Regions from separate parts of the Gottfriedia sp. NPDC057991 genome, predicted to be linked through region 1. Evidence: riboswitches for the same ligand, from Rfam matches in the RefSeq annotation. Region 1 holds a riboswitch; the other holds the start of a gene.
What was found. Region 1 has a riboswitch for S-adenosylmethionine ahead of ACFVR2_RS11855 (methionine ABC transporter ATP-binding protein). Riboswitches for the same ligand answer to the same signal wherever they lie in the genome.

Region 1 (20,974 bases):
ATAAACATTAGCATACCTAGGGCTAATAAAATAATGATTAGTTCCATAAATAGCCTCCACCCGTGTTAATAGTCTTATAGGATTGGAATAAAAGTAAATTTGTTTTCCTTTCCAATTTGAATACGTATGCAAACAATACCAAAAAAATATTCTTAAATTCTTTTTAATAATTGAATTTAATGATAACCTATATTTACTTATTGTTTGCAAACGTATTCATAACTATATATTCTGATAATTCCGCCACATTGTCAAGATGCCATTTAGTAAAAAATAAAAAGAATTTAGATTAAGCCTTACTCTCTTAATCCTTACGAATACATTTCTATTTGAAATATTCATGGAAAAATAACTATCGTAAATACTTAAATTGATTTTAGTCGACAAAGTAAAAAGAAGGCGAACTTCAAAAGTTCGCCTTCACTAAAAACTCAATTAACCAATTGAACCTTCCATCTCGAATTTAATCAGACGGTTCATTTCAACTGCGTATTCCATTGGTAATTCTTTTGTAAATGGCTCAATGAAGCCCATTACGATCATTTCTGTAGCTTCTTGCTCAGAAATACCACGGCTCATTAAGTAGAATAATTGCTCTTCAGACACTTTTGAAACTTTTGCTTCGTGCTCAAGAGAAACGTTGTCGTTTAAGATTTCGTTGTATGGAATTGTATCAGAAGTTGATGCATTATCCATAATTAACGTATCACACTCGATATTTGAACGTGATCCAGCTGCTTTACGTCCGAAGTGTACAATACCACGGTACGTTACTTTACCACCATGTTTCGAAATTGATTTCGAAACGATTGTAGAAGAAGTATTTGGAGCTAAGTGAATCATTTTAGCACCAGCATCTTGGTGTTGTCCTTTACCAGCAATTGCAATAGAAAGTGTAAGGCCACGAGCGCCTTCACCTTTAAGGATTACTGCTGGGTATTTCATTGTTAATTTTGAACCAATGTTTCCATCGATCCATTCCATTGTTGCATTCGCTTCACAAACAGCACGTTTCGTAACTAGGTTGAATACGTTATTCGCCCAGTTTTGAATAGTTGTATAGCGGCAGTATGCATCTTTCTTAATGATGATTTCTACTACTGCAGAGTGAAGAGAGTTTGTTGTATAAACAGGAGCTGTACATCCTTCAACATAATGTACGTGTGCACCTTCATCAGCAATAATTAATGTACGCTCAAATTGACCCATATTTTCTGAGTTAATACGGAAATATGCTTGTAATGGCGTGTCAACTTTAACACCTTTTGGTACGTAAATGAATGATCCACCAGACCAAACTGCAGAGTTTAATGCAGAGAATTTGTTATCTGTTGGTGGAATTACTTTACCAAAGTGTTCTTTGAAGATGTCTTCGTGTTCACGTAATGCAGTATCTGTATCAGTAAATAAAATTCCAAGATCAGTTAAATCTTGTTTCATACTGTGGTAAACTACCTCAGATTCATACTGTGCAGATACACCCGCTAAATACTTTTGTTCAGCTTCAGGAATACCTAATTTATCAAAAGTATTTTTGATTTCTTCAGGTACTTCATCCCAAGACTTTTCTGTTTTCTCTGACGGCTTTACATAATAAGTAATTTCATCAAAGCGTAAATCAGACATGTCTCCACCCCATTGAGGCATTGGCATATCATAAAAATGTTGTAAAGATTTTAAACGGAAATCTAACATCCATTGTGGTTCATTTTTCATGCGTGAAATTTCTTCAACGATTTCTTTTGTTAATCCACGTTCAGAACGGAAAATCGATACGTCACGATCATGAAAACCATATTTATAATCACTAATATCTGGCAAATTAGTAGACATTTATCTTGCTCCCTTCTAATAGAAGAGGAGGATTAAAGCTCAGAAGTTATTCTGATTTTAACCCCTTCTCCATCGCTTTCCATGCAAGTGTTGCACATTTAATTCGTGCCGGAAACTTTGAAACACCTTGTAGTGCTTCAATATCATCTAAATCAATTGATTCATCATAATCTTTTCCAAGCATCATATCTGAAAATATTTGAGCAAGCTGTAGGGCTTCCTCTATTTTTTTACCTTTAATTGCGTGAGTCATCATTGAAGCTGATGCCATTGAAATTGAACAGCCTTCACCGTCAAAACGAGCGTCCGATACAATTCCATCATCAACCTTTAAACGAAGTTCAATGCGGTCACCACAAGTAGGGTTATTCATGTTTACAGTTAAATCGTTTTCTGATATTGCCCCTACCCCTTTATTACGAGGGTTTTTATAATGGTCCATTATCACGCGACGATATAAAGCATCTAAATCAATGTTTCGATTAATAGACATCGCTGAAATACTCCTTCGTTTTAACTAATCCTCTTACAAAAGCATCTACATCTTCTTTTGTATTATAAAGATAAAAACTTGCACGAGCAGTAGCAGATACCTTTAACCATCTCATTAATGGCTGAGCACAGTGATGGCCAGCTCGAACAGCAATTCCTTCTACATCTAACACAGTTGCAACATCATGTGGATGCACATCTTCCACATTAAACGTTACTAGCCCTGCACGATGCTTCGGACCATAGATTGTTACTCCTTTTACAGTAGATAACTGTTCAAGTGCATAATTCGCAATCTCATGTTCATGCTTTTCGATATTATCCATACCGATTTCAGTTAAGAAATCAATAGCAGCGCCTAAACCAACTGCACCAGCAATGATAGGAGTTCCACCTTCAAATTTCCATGGTAGTTCTTTCCAAGTAGAATCTTGTAAGTCAACGAAATCAATCATTTCCCCACCAAATTCAATAGGTTCCATGTTTTCAAGAAGATGCTTTTTACCATAAAGTACACCAATACCCGTAGGAGCACACATTTTATGACCTGAAAATGCGTAAAAATCGCAATCTAAGTCTTGAACGTCGACCTTCATATGTGGAGTACTTTGTGCACCATCAACAAGCATGATTGCTCCATTTTGATGAGCAATTGCTGCAATCTCTTTAACAGGGTTAATTGAACCAAGTACATTTGAAACGTACATAATCGCAACTATTTTTGTATTTGAATTAATTGTAGCTTTTGCTTGCTCAACGCTGATTGAACCATCTTCTTCTAATGGTATATATTTTAATGTTGCGCCAGTAGCTTTAGCAACCTGTTGCCAAGGAATAATGTTACTGTGATGTTCCATATAAGAAATCACAATTTCATCTCCAGCTTTTAAGTTCGTTCTTCCGTAGCTAGCAGCAACTGTATTAATTGCAGTAGTTGTACCTCTAGTAAAAATAATTTCTTCAATTGATGATGCATTAATAAATTTACGAACTTTATCACGAGCTCCCTCGTATGCATCAGTAGCTTTTGTTCCTAGAGTGTGTACACCTCTATGAACGTTAGAATTATATTCTTTATAATAGTTAGCAACAGCTTCTATTACTTGAACAGGTTTTTGTGAAGTTGCAGCACTATCCAGATATACTAAAGGATGCCCATTTACTTCTTGATTTAATATCGGAAAGGCTTCACGGATTGCTTTAACATCCATTACTTAACCTTCCTCTCAATTACATCAACAAGCATTTTTTTAACTTCTTCAATTGGTAATTCCGAAACTACAGGTGCTAAGAATCCGTGAATAACTAAGCGCTCTGCTTCTTTCTTCGGAATACCGCGACTCATTAAGTAGTAAAGTTGAGTTGGATCTACTTTACCAACTGAAGCAGCGTGACCTGCCATAACATCGTTTTCATCGATTAATAGAATTGGGTTGGCATCTCCACGAGCTTTTTCACTAAGCATTAATACACGTGAAGTTTGTTGTGCATTAGACTTAGAAGCGCCGTGTTCAATTTTCCCAATACCATTAAAGATTGAAGTAGCAGAATCTTTAGATACACCATGTTTCAAGATCCAACCTTCAGATCCTTTACCATAGTGAATAATGCTTGTTGTAAAGTTTTGAGTTTGCTCACCACGGCCTACAGTAACCATTTTCAAGTCGCCGAAAGAACCGTCTCCAACTAGGTTTGTAACATTTTCGAATACTGAGTTTCCATCGTTCATAAGGCCAAGTGCCCACTCGATTTTGCTATCGCGACCAGCATGACCACGACGAACAACATAAGCAGTAACACCTTTTGCTAAAGTATCAACAGCACCATAACGAACTTTTGCATTATCTAATGTAATTACTTCTGTAATAACGTTAACAACAGCCGCATCTAAATCAGCAGATGTAGAAACATAGTTTTCAACATAAGTAACTTCACTGTTTGCATCTGCAACAACAAGTACGTGGTTATATGCAGGTACGTTTTCGCCATCTACAACAAAAATTGATTGGATTGGTTTTTCTAATACTACATTTTTAGGAATGTATAAGAAAGCTCCACCATTTACTAATGCTGCATGCAAAGCGATTAATTTATTTTCATCGACTTTTACAGCCTCTGTCATAAAATATTTTTTCACAAGATCTTCGTGATCTTTAATCGCCGTGTGTAAATCTACGAATACTACACCTTTTTCTTTTGCTTCAGAAGAAAGAGAGTGATATACAGCAGATCCATTATATTGTACATAAACTGATTGATCAGTGTCTTCATTCATTAAAGATGTTACTGACTCTGGTAATTGATCTTTTGTAGGAACATTTCCAGCTGTAACATTAAATTCTTTTCCAAAGAAATCCCATTTAGAGATATTTGTTTTATCTGGCTTTGGAAGAGAAAGTGATTCAGCTTTTGCTAGTGCATTTAAACGGAACTCTGTGAAATATGCAGGTTCATTTAGCAGTGCAGAAAGCTGCTTAACTGTTTCTTGACTAAATGGAATTGTAGTACCAGTTGTCATGAGAATCCCTCCTATCCGATTAAGCTTCTTGCCCAACAGTCTCGTCTTCGATACCTAACTCTTGTTTAATCCAGTCATATCCTTCAGCTTCTAAACGTGCAGCTAATTCAGGACCACCTGATTTTACAATACGACCTTGCATCATTACGTGAACGAAGTCAGGAGTAATGTAGTTTAATAAGCGTTGGTAGTGAGTGATGATTAAGCAACCAAACTCTTCTCCACGCATTTCGTTAACACCTTTAGAAACTACTTTTAATGCATCGATATCTAAACCTGAGTCAATTTCGTCAAGAATAGCAATTTTAGGTTGGATCATCATCATTTGAAGAATCTCATTACGTTTTTTCTCTCCACCTGAGAAGCCTTCATTTAAGTAACGTTGAGCCATTTCTGGATCCATTTCTAAGAATTCCATGCTTTTATCTAATGTACGGATAAATTTCATTAATGAAATTTCATCGCCTTCTTCACGACGTGCATTCACTGCAGAACGTAAGAAATCTGCGTTTGTTACACCGCTAATTTCACTTGGGTATTGCATAGCAAGGAAAAGACCAGCTTGAGCGCGCTCATCAACTTCCATTTCTAAAACATCGTTGCCATCAAGCTCGATGCTACCACCAATTACCTCATATTTAGGATGACCCATAATAGCAGAAGATAAAGTTGATTTACCTGTACCATTCGGTCCCATGATTGCGTGAATTTCTCCACCTTTTACTTCAAGGTTTACACCTTTTAAAATTTGCTTTCCTTCAATTGCTACTTGAAGGTCTTTTATTTTTAATGTAGAAGCTCCCATTTTACACCCTCCATAATATTACATAAAAATTCTATAAAATAGAAAATGGCTATTTTAAGTTCATTCTCATTTTATTCTCATTCTAATCTTAAAGCAATTAAAAAGTATTTTCAAGCCGTGCACTATTTTACTAAAAAAGTTTTATTACGTATAACTTTTTTTTCACAAAAAAAGAATAAATAGAGATACTATATATATAGGAAATAAAAAATCTAATATCACAACTAAAAAAGAGGGGAATTTAATGTCTAAAACAACTAAGCTTTCGCCAGATCAACAAAAATTTGCGATTAATCAACTACAAACATATTTCTTACAAGAAAGAGATGAAGAATTAAGTGAATTAAGTTCAATGTTGCTATTAGACTTTATTTCACAAAAACTTGGACCTATGTTTTACAATAAGGGAGTTGAAGACTCACAAAGATTTATGTCTGAACGAGTTGAAGATCTTTACGCTTTATTATTAAAAGAACAGATTGAAGATTAGGTTGTTTTAGTAAACTTCTTTGCTTTTAGTTTTTAACGACCTTTAGCGCACACTTTATTACTCGTACATACTCATTTTAGATTATTCAATATTTATATAGTTGTTCAACTTATTCTTATTTTGTTAAAACAAATAAATATTTTCATGCAGACTTTACCATTATTTACGAAAATGTTTAATTTCATTAAATAAATTATCAAATAAAAAAGAAAAGAACTTTTTATAATAATGAAGATTCTAATGCTGTCGAAAAGTCGACAGCATTTTATTTTGTCTATTTCCGTAAACATTGTTCTACTAAAATAAGTACATCGTCGATTTCCACTTCAGGATGCTCCCTTTCCGTGGGGAGAGAGGTGAGCCTCCTCGGCGCGCCTGCTAAGGTCTCACCCTTCCCTCTTTTCCCACAGGAGTCTCGCACCTTCCGTTCCAATCATTACCGAAAGATTACTGTTAAATCTTATTAAACCAACAATATTTTTAAAAATTGACTACTTTAATATCACATTTCAAACGATTAAATCTCTTGATATTTTTAAATCATTAAATAGCTGAGGAAATCTGTTGTTAACGAATTCGATAGAACACCAAAATGAAGTTGAAATTGTATGCTTTAGGAATTAATTCCTGAAAAAAATTTTCTCAAACAGCCTTAGTTCAATAAATATAAAAAGATCACAATGCATCTAGCACGTACAGTATAGTTGTATTATTTATATAGAAAAACAATAGGATTTTCCAATATGAATAGTTCAATTGGACATAAAAAAGAGTGTAGAGAAATTTTTAGAGGTTTCTCTACACTCCTAGTACCTTTTATATATTGTAGGTTCTTTCTGCTTTTGTAAAAGGAATTTATTCATCTTTCAAATATTTGCTCAAGTATAAATTTAAACAGAAGAAAAACGAATTTTTTATTGATAAACCTGCACTGGTATAAAGGCTTCAGGCATACCAGCAGCATATGCAGCTACTTCATATTCTTTAAAGATTAATTTAATGCCCGCATGGTCAAATGCCCATAATCTATTTTTGTCACTTAAATCAATCTCGTTAGGAGATTTTATTAATACATACCCCTTATATTTCTTTTGTAATTGCTGATAAGCATATTCTTGGACGGATTTTGTATTTTCGTTTATTAACTTAGATAGCGGAACTACTTCACCTGTTTTCACGTCAAAATTAAATGTAGTTCCCATTGTCATTCCATGTGCTCCACCTGTATATGAATACTCATTATAAATAACACTTAATTTATCAAGATTATTGTATAGTATTTTATAAGTAAAAACATATTCATAAGGTCTCCACGGCCCTTGGCTAGCATCCCATTTTGACTTTGCTTCTTTCTCTTCTTCTAATAGCTTCAAACGATTACTATTCGCTAAATCAGCACCTTGTTTTAACATACTATTGATCTTTTCTTGTGCGGTTGAATTCGATGCTCCACTTATTTGTGGATACTTAATCGGTGCATCATTTAGTTTTTGTTCAGTAATTTTAATATGTCGCGGTAATGAGTTTTCATTGATTCGAGCTTTAGTTTCCGCATTAACAAATTTAATAGAGCCCAAATTAATACTGCTAGTCATTATGATTAATAAGAAATAATATAGAAACTTTTTCACTAGACTCCTCCTATTTTCTTTATCAAAAAATAGTATGAGTATCTTTTAAATTATTTATGAAATATTTTATGAGGGTCTAGATTCTTACAATCAATTAACAGATTGTTCTCAAGTCATTTTGTTAACTAGTTTAAATAAGTTCATTGCTATTTCAAAAGTGTTTGGTTTCACCTTTTGACTATTAGAAAACACAATAACATATGTTTTTGAAACAGGATCGAAGACATTCATACAATTAATACCTGGAACTACCCCATGATTGTATAAATACTTTCCTTTATTATAAATTCCGAATGCATAATGATTTTGATACGGCTTAATAAATTGAGTAAAACTTTTACTTAAAATAAGTTTATTTGAAATAAGTGCCTCGTCCATTTTTTGTAATCCTGAAACCGTTGAATAAATATCTCCGCAGCCTAATAAATAATTAAAATTTGGGATTCTTAATTGCTTCGGATCATTTTTTGATTGAATTAATAAATAACCTAGGGCATGATTGCTTTTTTTATAAAAATCATTACCTTGTCCAATTTCAGTCATATTCGCTTTATCGAAAATATGTGTTTTTACATATTCTCCATAAGGAATTCCAGTTACTTTTTCAATAACGTAACCAAGTAAAATATAATTTGTGTCATTGTAATCCCATTTGTTTAACGGTTTATAATGTACATTTGATTTAACTACTTTCTTTATCAGATTTGATGATGAAATTGGATTAAATAACTCTTTTTGTCTTTTAATCCCTGAAGTATGTGAAATTAAATGAAATAATGTTAATTTTGATCCATTTGGAAAGTCGGGTATATATTTTGAAATCGGATCGTTAAAAGATATTTTGCCTTCTTCTTTTAATTGCATTAACAACGTTGAAACAAAAAATTTAGAAATTGAGCCAACTGGGTAATAGGTACTTGGTGTGTTCGGTAACTGATTTGGGATATCTCGATAACCGTATCCTTTATTAAGGATATTTTCTTCATTCTTCCTTACAAGAACAACTCCGTTAAAATGAATTTGCTGTAAATAGCGATCAATCTCTCCAGTATTCTTATTTTGATCATTAGTAAAATCAACTTTATTTATCGTAGAGTGATTCGAAACTGTCACTTTCGAAGAGTTTTTATTCCAGATAAAACTACAAAAAGGAGACATAATTAAAACAGTTAAGAAACTAGGAATCAAGAACAAATAAATTTTTTTTATCATATACCGATCTCCCATTGTGCAGGGCTAAGAGGATTTTCCCATATTCCCTTTTCCCCATTATTTTTACCTTACCCTTATTTTTGCTGTGCAATCTTTTAGTCCCAATCACCTTCTATCTAATAGCTACTGTATCGAAAACTTTTAGATCGTGATTAAGAAAAGATTCACTTAAATAACTTATCCTAATTGTATTAACAATTTTGTCCATTAATCTTTAAAATTGAATTAGAAAAAATTTACTTAACCTTTAATAATTTATTATCTGTCTTTAATTTTAAAAGGTGTTTTGTTAATTTTTCATCTTTTTTTCGGTGTTATAATACGTCTAGCTAAAAATTAAGAAAGGTGAAAAAAAATGGGTAAAATCCATATTTTCCGTTCAAAGACTTTAAGATTTTTATTTTATACTGCGTTTTATTTATCTATTTTACTTGCACTACTCTACTTATATGGATTTAAAGATTCATTTACAGGGACCTTTATATATAACGATTTTTAGGACGTGAGCTGATGAAATCAATTATTGAGCAAATAGATTACTGGGCAATTAATACCCCAAACACTATCGCATTTCAAAATAGTGATTACTCTTTAACATATAAAACTTTAAAGCAACAATCAGATGCGATTGCTAGCTGGATGATTAAAAATAATTTTACGAATAAGCCCATTATTGTTTATGGACATATGCAGACAGAAATGATTTCCATTTTCTTAGGAAGTGTAAAAGCAGGTTGTGCATATATTCCCGTTGATGAGTCTATTCCTTTTGAAAGACTCAAAAAAATGATTGCAAATTCTGGAGCAACTTTACTAATTACACCAAAAGAAATTACTTTAGAGGTTGAATCCGTTAAAATCATAAATTCCGGAGAACTAAAGGAGATTATTGATTCTACTAATCTAGTCAAATCTTTAACTGATTTTTATGTTAAAGACGATGATACATTTTATATTATCTATACTTCCGGTAGCACTGGAGATCCGAAAGGTGTGCAAATTACTGAAAAAAACTTACGTAGTTTTACCGATTGGATATTGAAGGATTTTAATATACACAATGGACAACGATATTTGAATCAAGCTCCTTTCTCTTTTGATTTATCAGTAATGGATTTATATCCATCGTTATTATCGGGTGGCACACTCATTGCTGTTGAAAAATCTTTGATTGAGCGACCAAAAGCATTATTCGATTATTTAAAGGAAAGTGATATTGAGGTTTGGACTTCTACACCTTCATTTATAGAGATGTGTATGATGAATCCAAATTTCAGCGAATTCTTACTACCAAACTTAAAGACTTTTCTTTTCTGTGGTGAAGTACTATCGAATAATAGTGCTAAACAGCTTTTATCTAGATTTCCTAATGCCGAGATTTATAATACTTACGGTCCAACAGAAGGAACAGTTGCTGTAACATTCGTCCAGATTACTGAGAAAGTCATAAACAAATATTCTCCATTACCGATTGGAACTCCGAAAGACGATACAATCATTTACATTATGGATGAATTGGGGAACCCACTTCCAGAAGGAGAAACAGGGGAAATTATTATAGCTGGTCCAAGCGTTGGTAAAGGTTATCTTAATAATCAATTAAAAACTGTTGCAGCCTACTATCAAATAAATGGTATGCGCGCCTATAAAACAGGTGATTCTGGTTACTTTGATCACGGACTATTGTTCTATAAAGGTAGGATCGATTTTCAAGTAAAGCTACACGGGTATCGGATTGAAATTGAGGACATTGAAAATAACATTAGAAGATTACCATTAGTCCATTCTGCAGTTATATTACCAGAGATGAAGGATGGTAAGTGTATAGATTTACATTGCTTAGTAGTCGTTAAAGAACACGATTTCGAAAAGGAATATCATCTAACACGTTTTTTAAAACAAGAATTAAATAAATATATGCCAACTTATATGATTCCAAGAAAATTTAGTTATTTACGAAGTTTACCAATGACTACGAACGGTAAAGTTGATCGAAAAAAATTATTGGAGCAAACTTACCAATGATTCCATATGGAAGTTTTACGTTTTTCGGTATTTTATTTGTTCTATTAATCCCAGCAGTCATTTTAGGCTTTTTAGGAAAAAGATCAACTAACTACACAACATTTCTTTCATTTGTGTTTTTATTATTAGTCTTTTCCTCTTCTAAAATACAAACCTTCTATCTAGTTGCTTTTATAATATGGGTAGTTATTTTAATAAAAGGTTATAGTGTTTATCGGAAGAATGCGAACCATTCAACTGTTTATTACTTAAGTGTTTTTCTATCAATTTTACCTTTAATATTTGTAAAGGTTTCACCTATTTTTGAAAGCACAACACTTGTAGGGTTTTTAGGAATTTCGTACTTAACATTTAAAGCAACACAAGTCATTATTGAAATTCGCGACCACAGTATAAAGGAAATAAACATTGTTGATTTCTTGAAGTTTTTATTATTTTTTCCAACGATCTCTTCTGGACCAATTGATCGTTTTAGAAGATTTCAACAGGATTGTCAAAAAAAGCTAACGGCTATTGAATACCAGGAGTATTTTCAAATTGGTGTTCATAAAATTTTTATTGGTTTTCTCTATAAATATATAATTGGTTATTTAATTAACGTTCATATACTTGAAACACAACTTGTAGTAGGGCATACTTTCGTCTCAAATCTAACGTATATGTATGCATATAGTCTGTACTTATTTTTTGATTTTGCTGGTTATAGTGCATTTGCAATCGGCGTTAGTTATTTAGTAGGTATTAAAACACCTGAAAACTTTAATATGCCATTCATTAGTCGGAATATAAAAGACTTTTGGAATCGCTGGCATATGAGCTTATCATTTTGGTTTCGTGACTATGTATATATGAGAATGGTATTCTTACTGACTAAGAAAAAAGTGATAAAAAATAGAAGAAATATATCTTATATCAGTTACACTACTTTATTTTTACTAATGGGTGCATGGCACGGGATCCAAATAAATTACCTACTTTATGGTTTATACCAAGCCATATTGATGTGTAGTTTTGATTGGTTTGAACAATTCAATAAGAAGAAAAAGATTTGGAAAAATAATAAACTAACACATGTATTTGCGGTTATTATTACATTCCATTTTATTTGTTTCGGATTTTTAATATTTTCAGGACATCTAGTTAACTAAAGGAGAATGAGTATAATGGAAAATTTAAGAGCAGAAGTTTTAAAAATTTTAGCAGATTTATGTAATACAGATGAAGTGATTGAAAATCCAGATATTCTGATTTTTGAAGAAGGATTATTAGATTCATTTGGTACAGTTAGCTTATTAGTTGAAATCGAAGAACAACTTGGTATCAACGTAACGATTTCTGACTTCGATCGCGAGGAGTGGGCAACACCAAATAAAATCATTTCGATTTTAGAGGCTAGAAAATGAAAAAAGTTCAATTTTTTGGGATGATAACAGCTATTTTCATTTTTTTACTAGCTTTGTATCTTCCAAATTCTTTTTATGAACTATTCATTACAAAAAAACGATTAAATAATACAGCAGCATCTTTAAACCCTGAAACATTTCAAGGGACTTTACTTCAAAACAAAATGTTAAAAGACCCAAAATTTCTACCTATTTTTGGGTCTTCAGAACTTGCTAGAAGAGACCCCTTCCATCCTTCAAGATTTTTTATGGGAGAAAAAGATGAATTTACTCCCTATCTAATTGGTCGAGGGGGATCACAAAGTCTCGTTCATTTTCTTGATTTAGCATCTTTAGGTGATGGAATAAAAAATAGAAAAATTGTGTTTGTTTTATCTCCACAGTGGTTTATTCCACATGGCATTGACGATACTCATTTTTCACCTAATTATTCTGCACTTCAAACTTATTCATTCGTTTTTAATCATACAATTGATATTTCAGTAAAGAGACAAATTGCAAAGAGACTTTTAACGCTGTCAATTATCAAAAAAGACTCTTTATTAGTTACACAATTAAAATCATTTATTTCAAATAACAAAAAAATTAAGTTCGAGGCTATGGCTGAAAAACCGTTAGCTTACACATATTTAAAAATACTTGAAAAGAAAGATCTTTTTGATACCGTTATAATGGATCCTGATAAAAACTTCCGATTAAAAAAATCAAAATATGAAGATTTATCCTGGGATCGAGTAGCTCAAGTTGCCGATAAAATTGGCAAACGTGAATCAACTTCTAACCATTTCGGTATAATTAATAAATACTATATAAAGCATATTCAAAATCGTCTTCCATCTTTAAAAAATTATAAACGAAATAGTAACTATGGTGTATCGCCAGAATATGATGACCTTCAAATGGTATTAGCATTATTAAAAAAAGAGCACACAAAAGCGTTATTTATTTCCGTTCCAGTAAATGGACCATGGTATGATTACGCTGGTTTCCCTAAAGAAGGTAGAGAAGTTTATTACAAAAAAGTAAAAAAACAAATTGAAGATGCTGGATTCCAAGTAGCTGATTTTTCTTCACATGAATACGATGAGTATTTCCTAAAAGATACAATTCACTTAGGCTGGAAGGGCTGGGTATATGTAGATCAATCTTTAAATAAGTTTTATTCAGTAAAACGTACTCCCCCTACTGCAAGTTTAAATCATAGATATCAATGAAAAAAGCAGACTAGTGTCTGCTTTTTTTACGCTGTTGAAAAACAACCTAGTCAATTAATTATCAAATTTTCGTAAAAGGAGTAGAGTGATGTTGATTTCCATTACAGAATGCTCGCTTTCCATGGGGCGAGACCTGAGCGGCCTCGGCAAGCCTGCGGGGTCTCAGCCTTCCCGCATATCCCATAGGAGTCGAGCATCCCTCCATTCCAATCAACTTATTCATCAAAAAAAGCCTGCAATAAATCCTAATCAAATATCCTTTACTTAGAGCAACCTACTGTAGTATATTAATCAGCTTGTAGGTCAATTAATATCGAACATTAATTAAACTAATCTACTGAATTTGTTTTTCTAAAAATTAGCTCATAATATTTTTAACTTCTGAAAAAAATCATTACTAGTGATTATTGGAACATGAAATTGCTCAAATATATTAACAATTAAAACCATTAATAAATCAGCCAAAAAATGATAATTTTATCATTAAATAAATGTTCATTTAATGTCCGTTTTCCCTATTGACCATTTTATATTTCAACAGCGTGAAAAACCATCTTGTCAATAAACTTCCAAATTTTCGTAAATTAAAATCATTATTTTAGCATCAAAATATGAATTTTAACATCAATAATGCTCCACTTAATATTGTTTTCCTTATAGACCGTTTTATATTTCAACACTCTGTAAAAAATGAAATATAAAATACATTTCATTATTTTGATAAATAAAAGTGAATTAGGTTGCTGAAAACACTTTAAAAATAAATATATTCTTTAAACTGCCAAATACTAAAATAAACAAAACGTATAACTTCATTTATAATAAATAGGATAACATTCACTCATTAAATTATTGAAAGAAGGTTTCTAATTTGGCACATATCTTAGTAGCTGGAAAAATCCCAGAAAAAGCTGAGCAATTATTAAAAGATCATCATGTCATTGTTTATGAAAATGAGCAATTAATTACAGAAGATGAATTGTGTGAACTTGTTGGTGGGGTAGATGCAATTTTAAGTTTACTATCCACTCCAATCACAAAAAGAGTAATTGATGCTGCTAAAAATGTAAAAATTATTGCTAATTACGGAGCAGGATTTAATAATATCGATGTAGATTATGCAACTAGCAAGGAAATTCATGTTACAAACACTCCACTTGTTTCTACAGACGCAACTGCTGAGTTAACTTTTGGAATCCTCCTAGCAGTTTCTAGAAGAATAGTCGAAGGAGACGAACTTTGCCGTACAAAAGGTTTTGAAGGGTGGGCTCCATTATTCTTTAGAGGAACAGAAGTATCAGGAAAAACTTTAGGTATTTTTGGTTTTGGAAATATCGGACAAGCTGTAGCTAAACGAGCTAGGGCGTTTAATATGAATATTATTTATCATCAACCAAGAAGATTAAGTAATGAACTTGAACAAGATTTAAATGCCACTTACGTATCAATGGAAGAACTTTTACAGACTTCTGACTATATTACCCTTCATTCTCCTTACAAACCTGAGCTACACCATTTATTTGGAAAAGAAGAGTTTTACAAGATGAAAGATACTGCGTTTTTTATCAATGCAGCGAGAGGTCCTTTAGCGAACGAACAGGAATTAGTAGATGTATTAAAGGATGGCGTTATTGCGGGAGCGGCTCTAGATGTATTTGAATTCGAACCAAAAATAACAGAAGAGCTAAAATCACTTACAAATGTTGTATTAACACCTCATATCGGTAATGCAACATATGAAACTCGTGATGCTATGTCAGAAATAGCAGCTAAAAATATTATTGAGGTTATGGCTGAACGACCACCAATCTCACCTGTAAATCAAATTCTTGTGAAGAATTAAAAATAAAAAGGGGCTGTTTCATAAGATAGATTAAATGACTTATGTGCATCCCTTTTTTTAATAGGCTTTTGTATCACTATCTAGTTGAATTTGTAGTGGGAGGTATTTTCGTTCATTTGTTGCTCATGATCGATCTTTTTTATAAATGATTAGCAGTTTTTATCAACTTTTTATTCGATATAGAAAGAAAACTGAACGCATTTACTAATCCTCCATTTAAAAGTTCTACAATTGTACAATTTTAAGGTCGTAATACCTTAACTCGTATAGATAATTTTTTATTTTATTTGCGATTCCTTGGGATTTAATTGCAAATTTGCTAATTTTATTTGCGATTCTCAAATTTTAATTGCAGTTTTGCCAATTTTATTTGCGATTTTCAAAATTTATTTGCAGTTAATCGTTTTTCAAATGAATCTTTATTACCTATATAAAAAAGAGGGTTCCCACAAAAACTCACTTGGGATACCCTCTCTTTTTTTATTATTGACTTACAGGTACTACAGCACCTTTATATTTTTTAATGATGAAATCTTGAATTTCTTTTGAGTGTAATACTTTTACAAGCTCTTTAATTTCTTTTTTATCTTTATCGCCTTTACGAACAGCAATAATGTTTACATATGGAGATTCTTTACCTTCTAAAGCGATAGCATCCTTCATTGGGTTTAATCCAGCATCAATCGCGTAGTTTGTGTTAATTAGTACTGCATCCCCTTCATTGTTTTGATAAACTTTTGGAAGCATACCAGCGTCTACGTCAGCTTGGAATTTTAAGTGTTTTGGATTCTCAGCAATGTCTTTAATTTGAGCAGTAGTTGGATCAATTCCAGCTTTAAGTTTAATTAAACCTTCTTGTTGTAATAAGCTTAACATACGACCATGGTCAGCTACTGAGCTACTCATGATAATTTTAGCTCCATTTGGTAGATCGTCTAAGCTCTTATATTTTTTAGAGTAAACTCCGATTGGCTCGATGTGAATTCCACCAGCGTTTTCAAATTTATAACCATTTTCTTTCATTTGAGACTCTAAATATGGAATGTGTTGGAAATAGTTTGCATCTAATTCTTTTGAAGCTAGTGCTTTATTTGGTAGTACATAATCTTGGAATTTAACAATTTTTAAGTTAATTCCTTCTTTTTTAAGGATTGGTTTAGCTTGTTCTAAAATAACTGCGTGAGGTACATTTGATGCACCAACCACTAATTCTTTATTTTTATCTTCTCCACCTTTATTACATGCCGCTAAAGATAATGCTAAAACACCTGCTCCTAATAAACTTGCGATTTTTTTGAATTTCAATGTCAGTTCCTCCCTTATATGATTAAGCTCTTTTATCTATTTTCGTTGTTACTGAATCACCAATAAATTGAAGAATAAATACGATTAATAAAATAATAACTGTCGCAACAAGAGTTACTTGGTTATTAGAACGTTGGTATCCTTCCATAAATGCTAAGTTACCAAGTCCACCGCCACCTACTACACCAGCCATTGCTGTATAACCAACAATTGCGATTGTAGTAACTGTTAAACCTGAAATAATTGCTGGTAAAGCTTCTGGTATTAATACTTTTACGATGATTGTAAAAGTACTAGCTCCCATTGCTCTTGCAGCTTCGATTACACCTTTATCAATTTCACGTAATCCGATTTCGACCATCCTTGCATAGAATGGTGCAGCACCGATAATTAATGCAGGTAATGCTGCTTTTGCTCCAAGCATAGAGCCAAGTATAAAGATCGTAAATGGAATTAATAGAATAATTAAAATGATAAACGGTATTGAACGAAAAATATTTACAAACGCTGCTAGGATTGTATTAAAAAATTTATTTTCAAGAAGCTGATCTTTACTAGTTAAAAATAAGAATAAACCTATTATTAGTCCAAAAATGAACGTTGCAAGCGCAGCGATTACTGTCATGAATAATGTTTCTTGAGTAGCTAAAAGCATTGCATCCCAATCAACATTCGGAAAAAGTTGTGTCATCTTATGCTACCTCCACTTCAACTTGTTTTGATTCTAAATAAGCGATTGCTTCTTTGATGTTTTTTATGTCACCAACAAGTTGAATCTTCATTGTCCCATAAGAGCCTTCAGCGGTTTGAACAATTTTTCCTTGCAAAATGTTAATCTCAATATCAAAGTGCTTAACTACCTCAGAAATATGCGGCTGATCTGCTTGACCATTTTTAAATGTTAGCTTGTAAGTATTATCTTTCCCATCACATTGAGAAATTACTTCACCTTCATCATTGCCTTTAATTTGTGTCACAAATTTCTTTGTAATTGGTTGTTTAGGGCGAGTAAATACATCAACAACATGGCCTTCTTCTACTACATTTCCGTTTTCCATTACAGCTACTCGTTGGCAAATCTTTTGAATTACATGCATTTCATGGGTAATCAGGATGATTGTAATACCAAGCTGTTTATTAATATTTGTCAATAAAGCTAATATTGAATCTGTTGTTTCTGGATCTAATGCCGAAGTCGCTTCATCACATAAAAGAACATCTGGATTATTAGCAAGTGCTCTTGCAATTCCGACACGTTGCTTTTGACCTCCACTTAGTTCAGAAGGATAAGCATTTTCTCTACCTTCAAGTCCTACAAGTTTAATTAATTCTTTCGCACGATTAATGCTTTCCTTTTTTGAAACTTTAGCAATTTCAAGAGGGAAAAGTATATTTTCTAACACAGTTCTTGACCACAATAAGTTAAAATGCTGAAAAATCATTCCTATTTTTTGTCTTGCTTTTCTTAATTGACTAGATGAGCATTTAGAGATCGATTGACCATTAATAATTACTTCACCTGATGTAGGGGACTCAAGTCCATTTAGCATACGTAATAACGTACTTTTCCCTGCGCCGCTATATCCGATCATGCCAAAAATTTCACCTGCTTCAATATTTAAAGAAACATTTTGTACTGCGGTAACTGTGCCCTTTTTACCTTTGTATATTTTACTTACATTATTTATTTGAATCATACACTTGATCTCCTTTCAAAACATTCTAACAACTTATCTTTCAATTTTTTGTAAGTAAGTACTTTTTTAGTCGCATAAAACAAAAAAACCTTTCAACTCACATGAGCAGAAAGGTTTAACATACAAAAAGTATTCCTTTCTCTCATCTCTCAAAGCATATGCTTTGCAGGAATTAGCACCATTTCAATGACGATCATTGACGGTTGCTGGGTTTCACAGGGCACAGTCCCTCCACCTCTCTCGATAAGAGTTAATCTTACGATCTATTAAGTTGTTTCACGTAATTTCTTTAACGTAAGTCCAATTCTACAAAGTTAGACACTAGTTGTCAACAATTTTCTAAAAGTTTTTTTTCGTTTTCAACACTCGTATATTGAAAAATCGTTTCCATTAGTAGTAATAATCGATAGTTCCCTTCAAAAGAAGCATCATTCAGTTTTAATAAAAGTCCTAACCTTTGCGAACCTGAATTTAGATATTCCCATCCATCTTTTGAAAAGTTAACTCTAAGTTGCGAAATCGAACGATCAATTACCTCGATAAAAGGAGCCTTTTTACTTAACTTTATAAATACTTTTTCATTTAGACAGTTAAATTCTACAATCCTTTCTTCGATTGGCAAAATGATTTGTAAATATTCCTTTTTTATAAATAAGTTTCTTGCTTGTCCTATCCACTCCTTGATTTCCATAATAAACACCTCTCCCGATTTCTTTAATCTTATTTTCTCATAGATAAGAGGTGTATTCTTTATATTTCGCTCGACATTTACTTTGATAAAAATCTATATTTTAATTTTATTTCTACAACATTCAACTCATTTCCCGAGAAATATGTCTAAAATCAGGAAATATTTTTAGCCATATAAAAAGAGTGCAACAAACAGTCTGTGCACTCATCTTTTAATATATAAATTATATTTTTTTAACAATTCATGTAAATATGGTACAGATTGAAAAGCGTAAATTTTTTGTTTCATTTCCCCATTTTCAAAAATAAGTAAACAAGGTACACTTTCAACCTTCCAGCTTTGAGCTTCCTCCACTATTTCATTAATATTCACCTTACATATAGGTAAATTTGGCAGAATCTCATTGACAACTTCTAGCATTTTAGATGCTACTTGGCATGTACCACACATTGCGGTATATATATAAATTACTGTTGTCTCTTTGGAGTGAATCCTTTGTAATATATCATTCTTTGTCCATTGCTGCATAATCTTAATTCCTCTTTAATTTGTTCGTAAATAATCTGTAAAGACTAAAATATCCGCCCCTAATAATACACTAGCTAAATGTTGACTCGGAGCTGTTGCCACTTCTCGATAACTTCGATCAATGTACAGATGCTCTGCCTGTGGAAATTCTCTTTTTAAGAGTCTTCGAAGCTTTTCACCGGCCTCATCTGCATCTACTAACACATAGATTTCTCTTAAATCTAACATTTCAGCAAGCTCATCTAGCTTTGAAGTACCAACTGTACCATTTGTACAGATAATATCTACAGGCTCCTTTATGATCGTCTGTATTTTCCTCTTATCAGTAGTACCTTCGACAATGATAACTTTTCTTTGATCTTCAATATTCACTGGGCATCACCTAATGTATAGGACTCAAAAGCTTTTGACTAAAAATCTTTTGTATATAGTATATTCGATTTCCCCTTAGTTGTTTCCTTTTTTTCCCTAAATGAAAATGTCCCTTTAAATTATGTTTTATGTAAATAAGTTAAGCTTTATTACATTAATTATACACATAAAATAAAAAAGCGCCCAAATTGGACGCTTAATTTTAGATAATTAATCTTGATTGATCATTTCTTCGTATTGACCAGCAGTCATTAACTCATCAAGTTGAGAAGCATTTGTTGCTTCAACAACTACCATCCATGCTTTTTCGTATGGAGATTCGTTTACGAATTCAGGATTTTCATCTAGATCAGAGTTTACTTCAATTACTTTACCACTGATTGGAGCATATAGTTCAGAAACTGTTTTTACAGACTCAACGCTACCGAATGGCTCATTAATAGTAAGTTCATCGCCTACTTCTGGTAGCTCAACAAATACGATATCTCCAAGCTCTGATTGAGCGAAATGAGTAATACCGATATAGTATTTATTACCTTCAACTTTTACCCACTCATGTTCTTCTGAATAACGTAGTTCATTTGGAATTGACATTGTGAAATCCTCCTCAGATTAATTACCTTAAATTATATAGTTATTTTATAACCAAACCTTTTCAAATACTTCCTCATTAAAACCAACTGTCGCTTGATCTCCATTAAAAAGTAGAGGTCTTTTAATTAATTTACCATCCGAACTTAGTAGTTCTAATAGCTCGTCCTCAGTTTTCGTTGGAATAACATCCTTCAATCCAAGCTCACGATATTTAACGCCACTTGTATTAAATAATTTATTTATAGAAATTCCACTTGCTTTATAAAGATCAGCAAGTAACTCCTTTGAAGGTGGATTTAATGTAATATCAATTGCTTCAAC
Region 2 (4,120 bases), on a different contig from region 1:
TAATATTTTTTCTTTTAATGCTATATCTAAAGTTTTCATAGTTGAATCTCCTCTTTATTGCTGCTTTTAGTAAATTGAATTAAGTCCTCTGTTATTTCATACTTCAAAAATGGAGTGATAAAATAAATCCCATTAAATTTATCCTTAACATAATCAATAAGCTCTTTTGCAATTTTTTTCCCTTCATCAACTGCTCTCTCAGGTTCAACAGATGAAATTCTATTTCTTACCTCTTCAGATAAAGTAATTCCTGGAACTTCATAATGGATAAAATCAGCATTTTTCTTACTAACTAGTGGCATAATTCCAATAAATATTGGCTGTTTAATATGACGTGTTGACTCATATAACTTATCAATCGTTTCAAAATCATAAATTGGCTGAGTTAAAAAATAATCTGCTCCCGCCTCAACCTTTTTCTCAAGCCTTTTAATTGCGGCATCAAACTTTCGAACATTCGGGTTAAAAGCTGCTGCGACAGAAAATCTCGTTCCATTTCCTAAACTTTTACCGGAATATAGCCTACCATCGTTCATTTCCTTAATCATTCGAATAAGTTCAAGTGATGCTACATCGTATACTGAAGTTGCACCTGGAAAATCTCCTACCCTTGCTGGATCACCGGTAATAGCAAGAACTTCATTTAATCCTAATGTAGATAGCCCCATTAAATGAGATTGAAGTCCAATCATATTACGATCTCTACAAGTTAAATGGGTCAAGACTGGTACATCCAATCTTTGAAGCAGTGATGCCATCGCAACATTCGAAATTCTAGGTGAAGCTAATGGATTATCTGCTAGCGTAATTGCATCAGCCCCTGCGCTATGTAATGCTTTCGCTCCTTCAAAAAACTTTCTCGTTTGTAGTGTTTTTGGCGGATCTAGCTCTGCAATGATCGTCGTTCTCTTTGTTGCCTTTTCTGGTAAAGTTTCATTCTTTTGTTCTTCTTGCTTAGGAATTGTAATTTTAATTGTTCTGTTTTTCACATCTTTTTTTGTAACCGGTTGTAAAGTATCAATCTTACTTCGTAAAGCAGCGATATGCGCTGGTGTTGTACCACAGCATCCACCGATTAGTCTTACACCTTGTTCAATAAATGGTTTTGCCATATCTTCAAAATATTCTGGATTCGATTTGTATACGTATTTTCCCTCATTGTATAGTGGTAATCCTGAATTCGGAAATGCCGATAAGTAACCATTCGTTGGTAATGAAACAGTATTTAATGACTCCAGCATATGAAGTGGTCCAAGATGACAATTGATTCCGACTACATCTGCACCTAAATCAATTAAATTAGGAAGAATTTTTTCAATATATTGGCCACTTTGCATGATGCCAATTTCTTGTAGTGTAACTTGTGCAATGATCGGTAAATCTGTTCTTCCTCTTAATAGATTTACAGCATCATATAATTCATTTTCATCATAAAATGTCTCAAGCATGATCCCATCTACGCCTTCTTCTAGTAACGCTGAAGCTTGCTCAAGTAGCATCATTTCTCGTTCTAAAGGTGTAGTAAAAGTAGAACCTACGTATTTCATTCCACCTATACCACCAATTACTAAAGCTCTTCCTTTTGATGCCGCTCTAGCATTTCTAACAGCCATTTGATTAATTTGCTTAACAAGCTTTTCCAAACCATATTGTCGCAGTTTTCCAGCATTAGCACCGTACGAATTTGTTTGAATTACTTCTGCGCCAGCATCTATATATTGTTCATGTATATGAATGATTCGATCACGCTCAGTAATATTAAGTTCTTCAAAACAGCTGTGAAGTCCGCCAGAATACAAAAGTGTTCCCATTGCGCCATCACCTAAAACAATTCCATCTTTTAACTTTTCCAATAAGCCCATTCAATCACTTCCCGTTTATATAAAATAAAAAACGCCATTCCCTCAAAAAAAATGAGAGAATGACGTTTAAGTACAGATCACGCCTTATCTCTCATGTTTTAAACATGCTGGATTTAGCACTTTTTAGCTTTCGCTAAAGTTGCCGGGTTTCAAAGGGCCAGTCCCTCCACCACTCTCGATAAGGATTATTTAGTTATATTCAATATAAAACAGTTTACTATATTTATATGATAAAGAAAAGACATTTATGGAAAGATTTCCAAAAATAAATTTATTTTGTTTACATAATAGTATTATTTAACTATTTTTATAGTGTGCTAGTGCTAATAGCGGATAAATTTCATTATAGCTATGGTAATGAATGTAAAACTGACCAGGTAATCCTAATCCGGTTGGATAAGTTAATGCTTTATTAGGCAATTCACTTTGGGTAGTTAAAAATTTAATCCCTTTTCTAATTACTTCATCCTCTTTATTACGAATCGATAGTAAAGTATCGACTGCCCACGCTGTTTGACTAGGCGTACTATATTTTAAAGGAACATATTTATTTTTAACAGGTGAAAGACCTGATTCTCCCCAACCTCCGTCTTCATTTTGAATACTAACTAACCATTTCTCAGCTTTTTTAATTGCCTCATGATTTTTAGGAATCCCTACAACTCTAAGACCAGTAATTGCTGCCCAAGTTCCATAAATATAACAAATTCCCCATCTACCATACCAACTACCATTTGATTTTTGGTTTTTTAAAAGCCAATTAACCGTCTTTTTCACAATCGGATCATCGTTTGAAATCGTCGTATAGTGTCCTATAAATTCTAATATACGTCCAGTTAAATCTGCAGTAGACGGATCGATGATTGCATCTTTTGCATTTTCAATTGGTAAAAATGTTAACCATTTATTCGTTACATTTTTTTCGAATGCTCCCCAACCACCATCGTCATTTTGAAGTCCAAGTAAAAAATGAACTCCCCTCAACCAACTTTCATGAATCGTGTTTTGATCCAAAGCACTTCTTGCAAGCGCCCTTAAAACTGCTCCTGTATCATCATTATCTGGGATAAAAGAATTTACATCAGAAAAGCCCCAACCACCAGGACTTAAATTTTTAGCATGAACCTTCCAGTCACCATTCATATTTTGTTGTTTCTTGATTAAGTAGTTGATCGATTTCGCAACAATCGGATCACTTATATGGTAACCAGCTTCTTGAATTGCATATGACAATAATGCAGTATCCCAAACTTTTGATGGCGAATTTTGAATATGAAGTCCCGCTTCTGTATCGGCTGCATATGAAAGAAGTCCTTGTAGCGCATTTTGAATGACAGATGAAGTAGCTTCATAACCTAAAGCCATTAAAGCATAAATCATATAAAATGTAGAACTGGCATAGCTGTAAAAAGTTCCATTTGTTTCAATACGATCTAGTATAAATCTTTCTGCCTTTTCATATCCTTTTTGGTGAAAATAGAGAGGATATGACGCTAGCTTTTTACCTTCTTCAAGTAAAAATTGGTAAAAACTCCCTCTCTCTTCATAAAACCATTCTACTTCACTAGTTTCTAGAAGATGATCAATATTTAAATCGTCATCCAATTTCACTTTAAATCGCTTATTAATACAAAGAATCATTGGAACTAAATGAACTCTAGCATAATTACTTAAATCAAATAAACTTAACGGCATTTTATCTGGCAGTAAAAAATAGCTCATTGGAAAGTAAAATAATTTAGGATACTCAATTAAACCATGAGTAGCCAGAATCATTTTTAACATAAAATGCGTTTTTTTTATACCACCGTTTTCACGAATAAATTTTTCAGCTTTTTTCATACTTGAATGTTCTTTTGTATACTTTTTTGAGATTAATAAAGCTATGTAAGCTTGTACTGTTGCATTTAAGTTACCATCTTTTTCATCCTCGTATAATTTCCAAGCTCCATTCGGATGTTGAAGATTGATAATACGATCAATAATCCCATCAATTACCTTTTGATTTTTGTATTCAAGATCATTCATTAATAAAATCATAAAACTATCCGTTAATAATGAACCTTCAAAACCATATTCCCAAGAACCTTCTTCATCTTGTTTCGTTCTTAGACGTTTGATCCGCTCTTCAATATTTCGTAAAACAATATTTTCGAGGTCCATTTTACCACCTCAGTTCAAATTTTTTTAAGGCTGATGGTATTTTTCCATTCTTGTTGAATGCTCAATTTCAATTTCTTCAATTTCATCAATATCTT

Region 2: linked by a shared signal. The riboswitch ahead of ACFVR2_RS22385 (bifunctional homocysteine S-methyltransferase/methylenetetrahydrofolate reductase) and the one ahead of ACFVR2_RS11855 (methionine ABC transporter ATP-binding protein) in region 1 are both predicted to bind S-adenosylmethionine.

The regions. Positions count from the first base shown of each region.
Region 1 is NZ_JBHVQN010000003.1:45,723-66,696, forward strand. Features, by position in the region: gene ACFVR2_RS11770 (GntP family permease) at 1-47, opposite strand, end outside; gene sufB (Fe-S cluster assembly protein SufB) at 436-1,833, opposite strand; gene sufU (Fe-S cluster assembly sulfur transfer protein SufU) at 1,880-2,326, opposite strand; gene ACFVR2_RS11785 (cysteine desulfurase) at 2,316-3,536, opposite strand; gene sufD (Fe-S cluster assembly protein SufD) at 3,536-4,843, opposite strand; gene sufC (Fe-S cluster assembly ATPase SufC) at 4,863-5,648, opposite strand; gene ACFVR2_RS11800 (DUF2164 family protein) at 5,893-6,138, shown strand; gene ACFVR2_RS11805 (DUF3298 and DUF4163 domain-containing protein) at 7,053-7,769, opposite strand; gene ACFVR2_RS11810 (serine hydrolase domain-containing protein) at 7,878-8,981, opposite strand; gene dltX (teichoic acid D-Ala incorporation-associated protein DltX) at 9,337-9,480, shown strand; gene dltA (D-alanine--poly(phosphoribitol) ligase subunit DltA) at 9,492-11,006, shown strand; gene dltB (D-alanyl-lipoteichoic acid biosynthesis protein DltB) at 11,003-12,154, shown strand; gene dltC (D-alanine--poly(phosphoribitol) ligase subunit 2) at 12,170-12,409, shown strand; gene dltD (D-alanyl-lipoteichoic acid biosynthesis protein DltD) at 12,406-13,623, shown strand; gene ACFVR2_RS11840 (2-hydroxyacid dehydrogenase family protein) at 14,495-15,466, shown strand; gene metQ (methionine ABC transporter substrate-binding lipoprotein MetQ) at 15,950-16,771, opposite strand; gene ACFVR2_RS11850 (methionine ABC transporter permease) at 16,794-17,462, opposite strand; gene ACFVR2_RS11855 (methionine ABC transporter ATP-binding protein) at 17,464-18,468, opposite strand; SAM riboswitch class I at 18,608-18,718, opposite strand; gene ACFVR2_RS11860 (hypothetical protein) at 18,797-19,159, opposite strand; gene ACFVR2_RS11865 (thioredoxin family protein) at 19,364-19,687, opposite strand; gene ACFVR2_RS11870 (ribonuclease M5) at 19,703-20,053, opposite strand; gene gcvH (glycine cleavage system protein GcvH) at 20,270-20,653, opposite strand; gene ACFVR2_RS11880 (arsenate reductase family protein) at 20,699-20,974, opposite strand, start outside.
Region 2 is NZ_JBHVQN010000008.1:34,878-38,997, reverse strand. Features, by position in the region: gene metH (methionine synthase) at 1-39, opposite strand, end outside; gene ACFVR2_RS22385 (bifunctional homocysteine S-methyltransferase/methylenetetrahydrofolate reductase) at 36-1,862, opposite strand; SAM riboswitch class I at 1,944-2,047, opposite strand; gene shc (squalene--hopene cyclase) at 2,160-4,025, opposite strand; gene ACFVR2_RS22375 (hypothetical protein) at 4,050-4,120, opposite strand, start outside.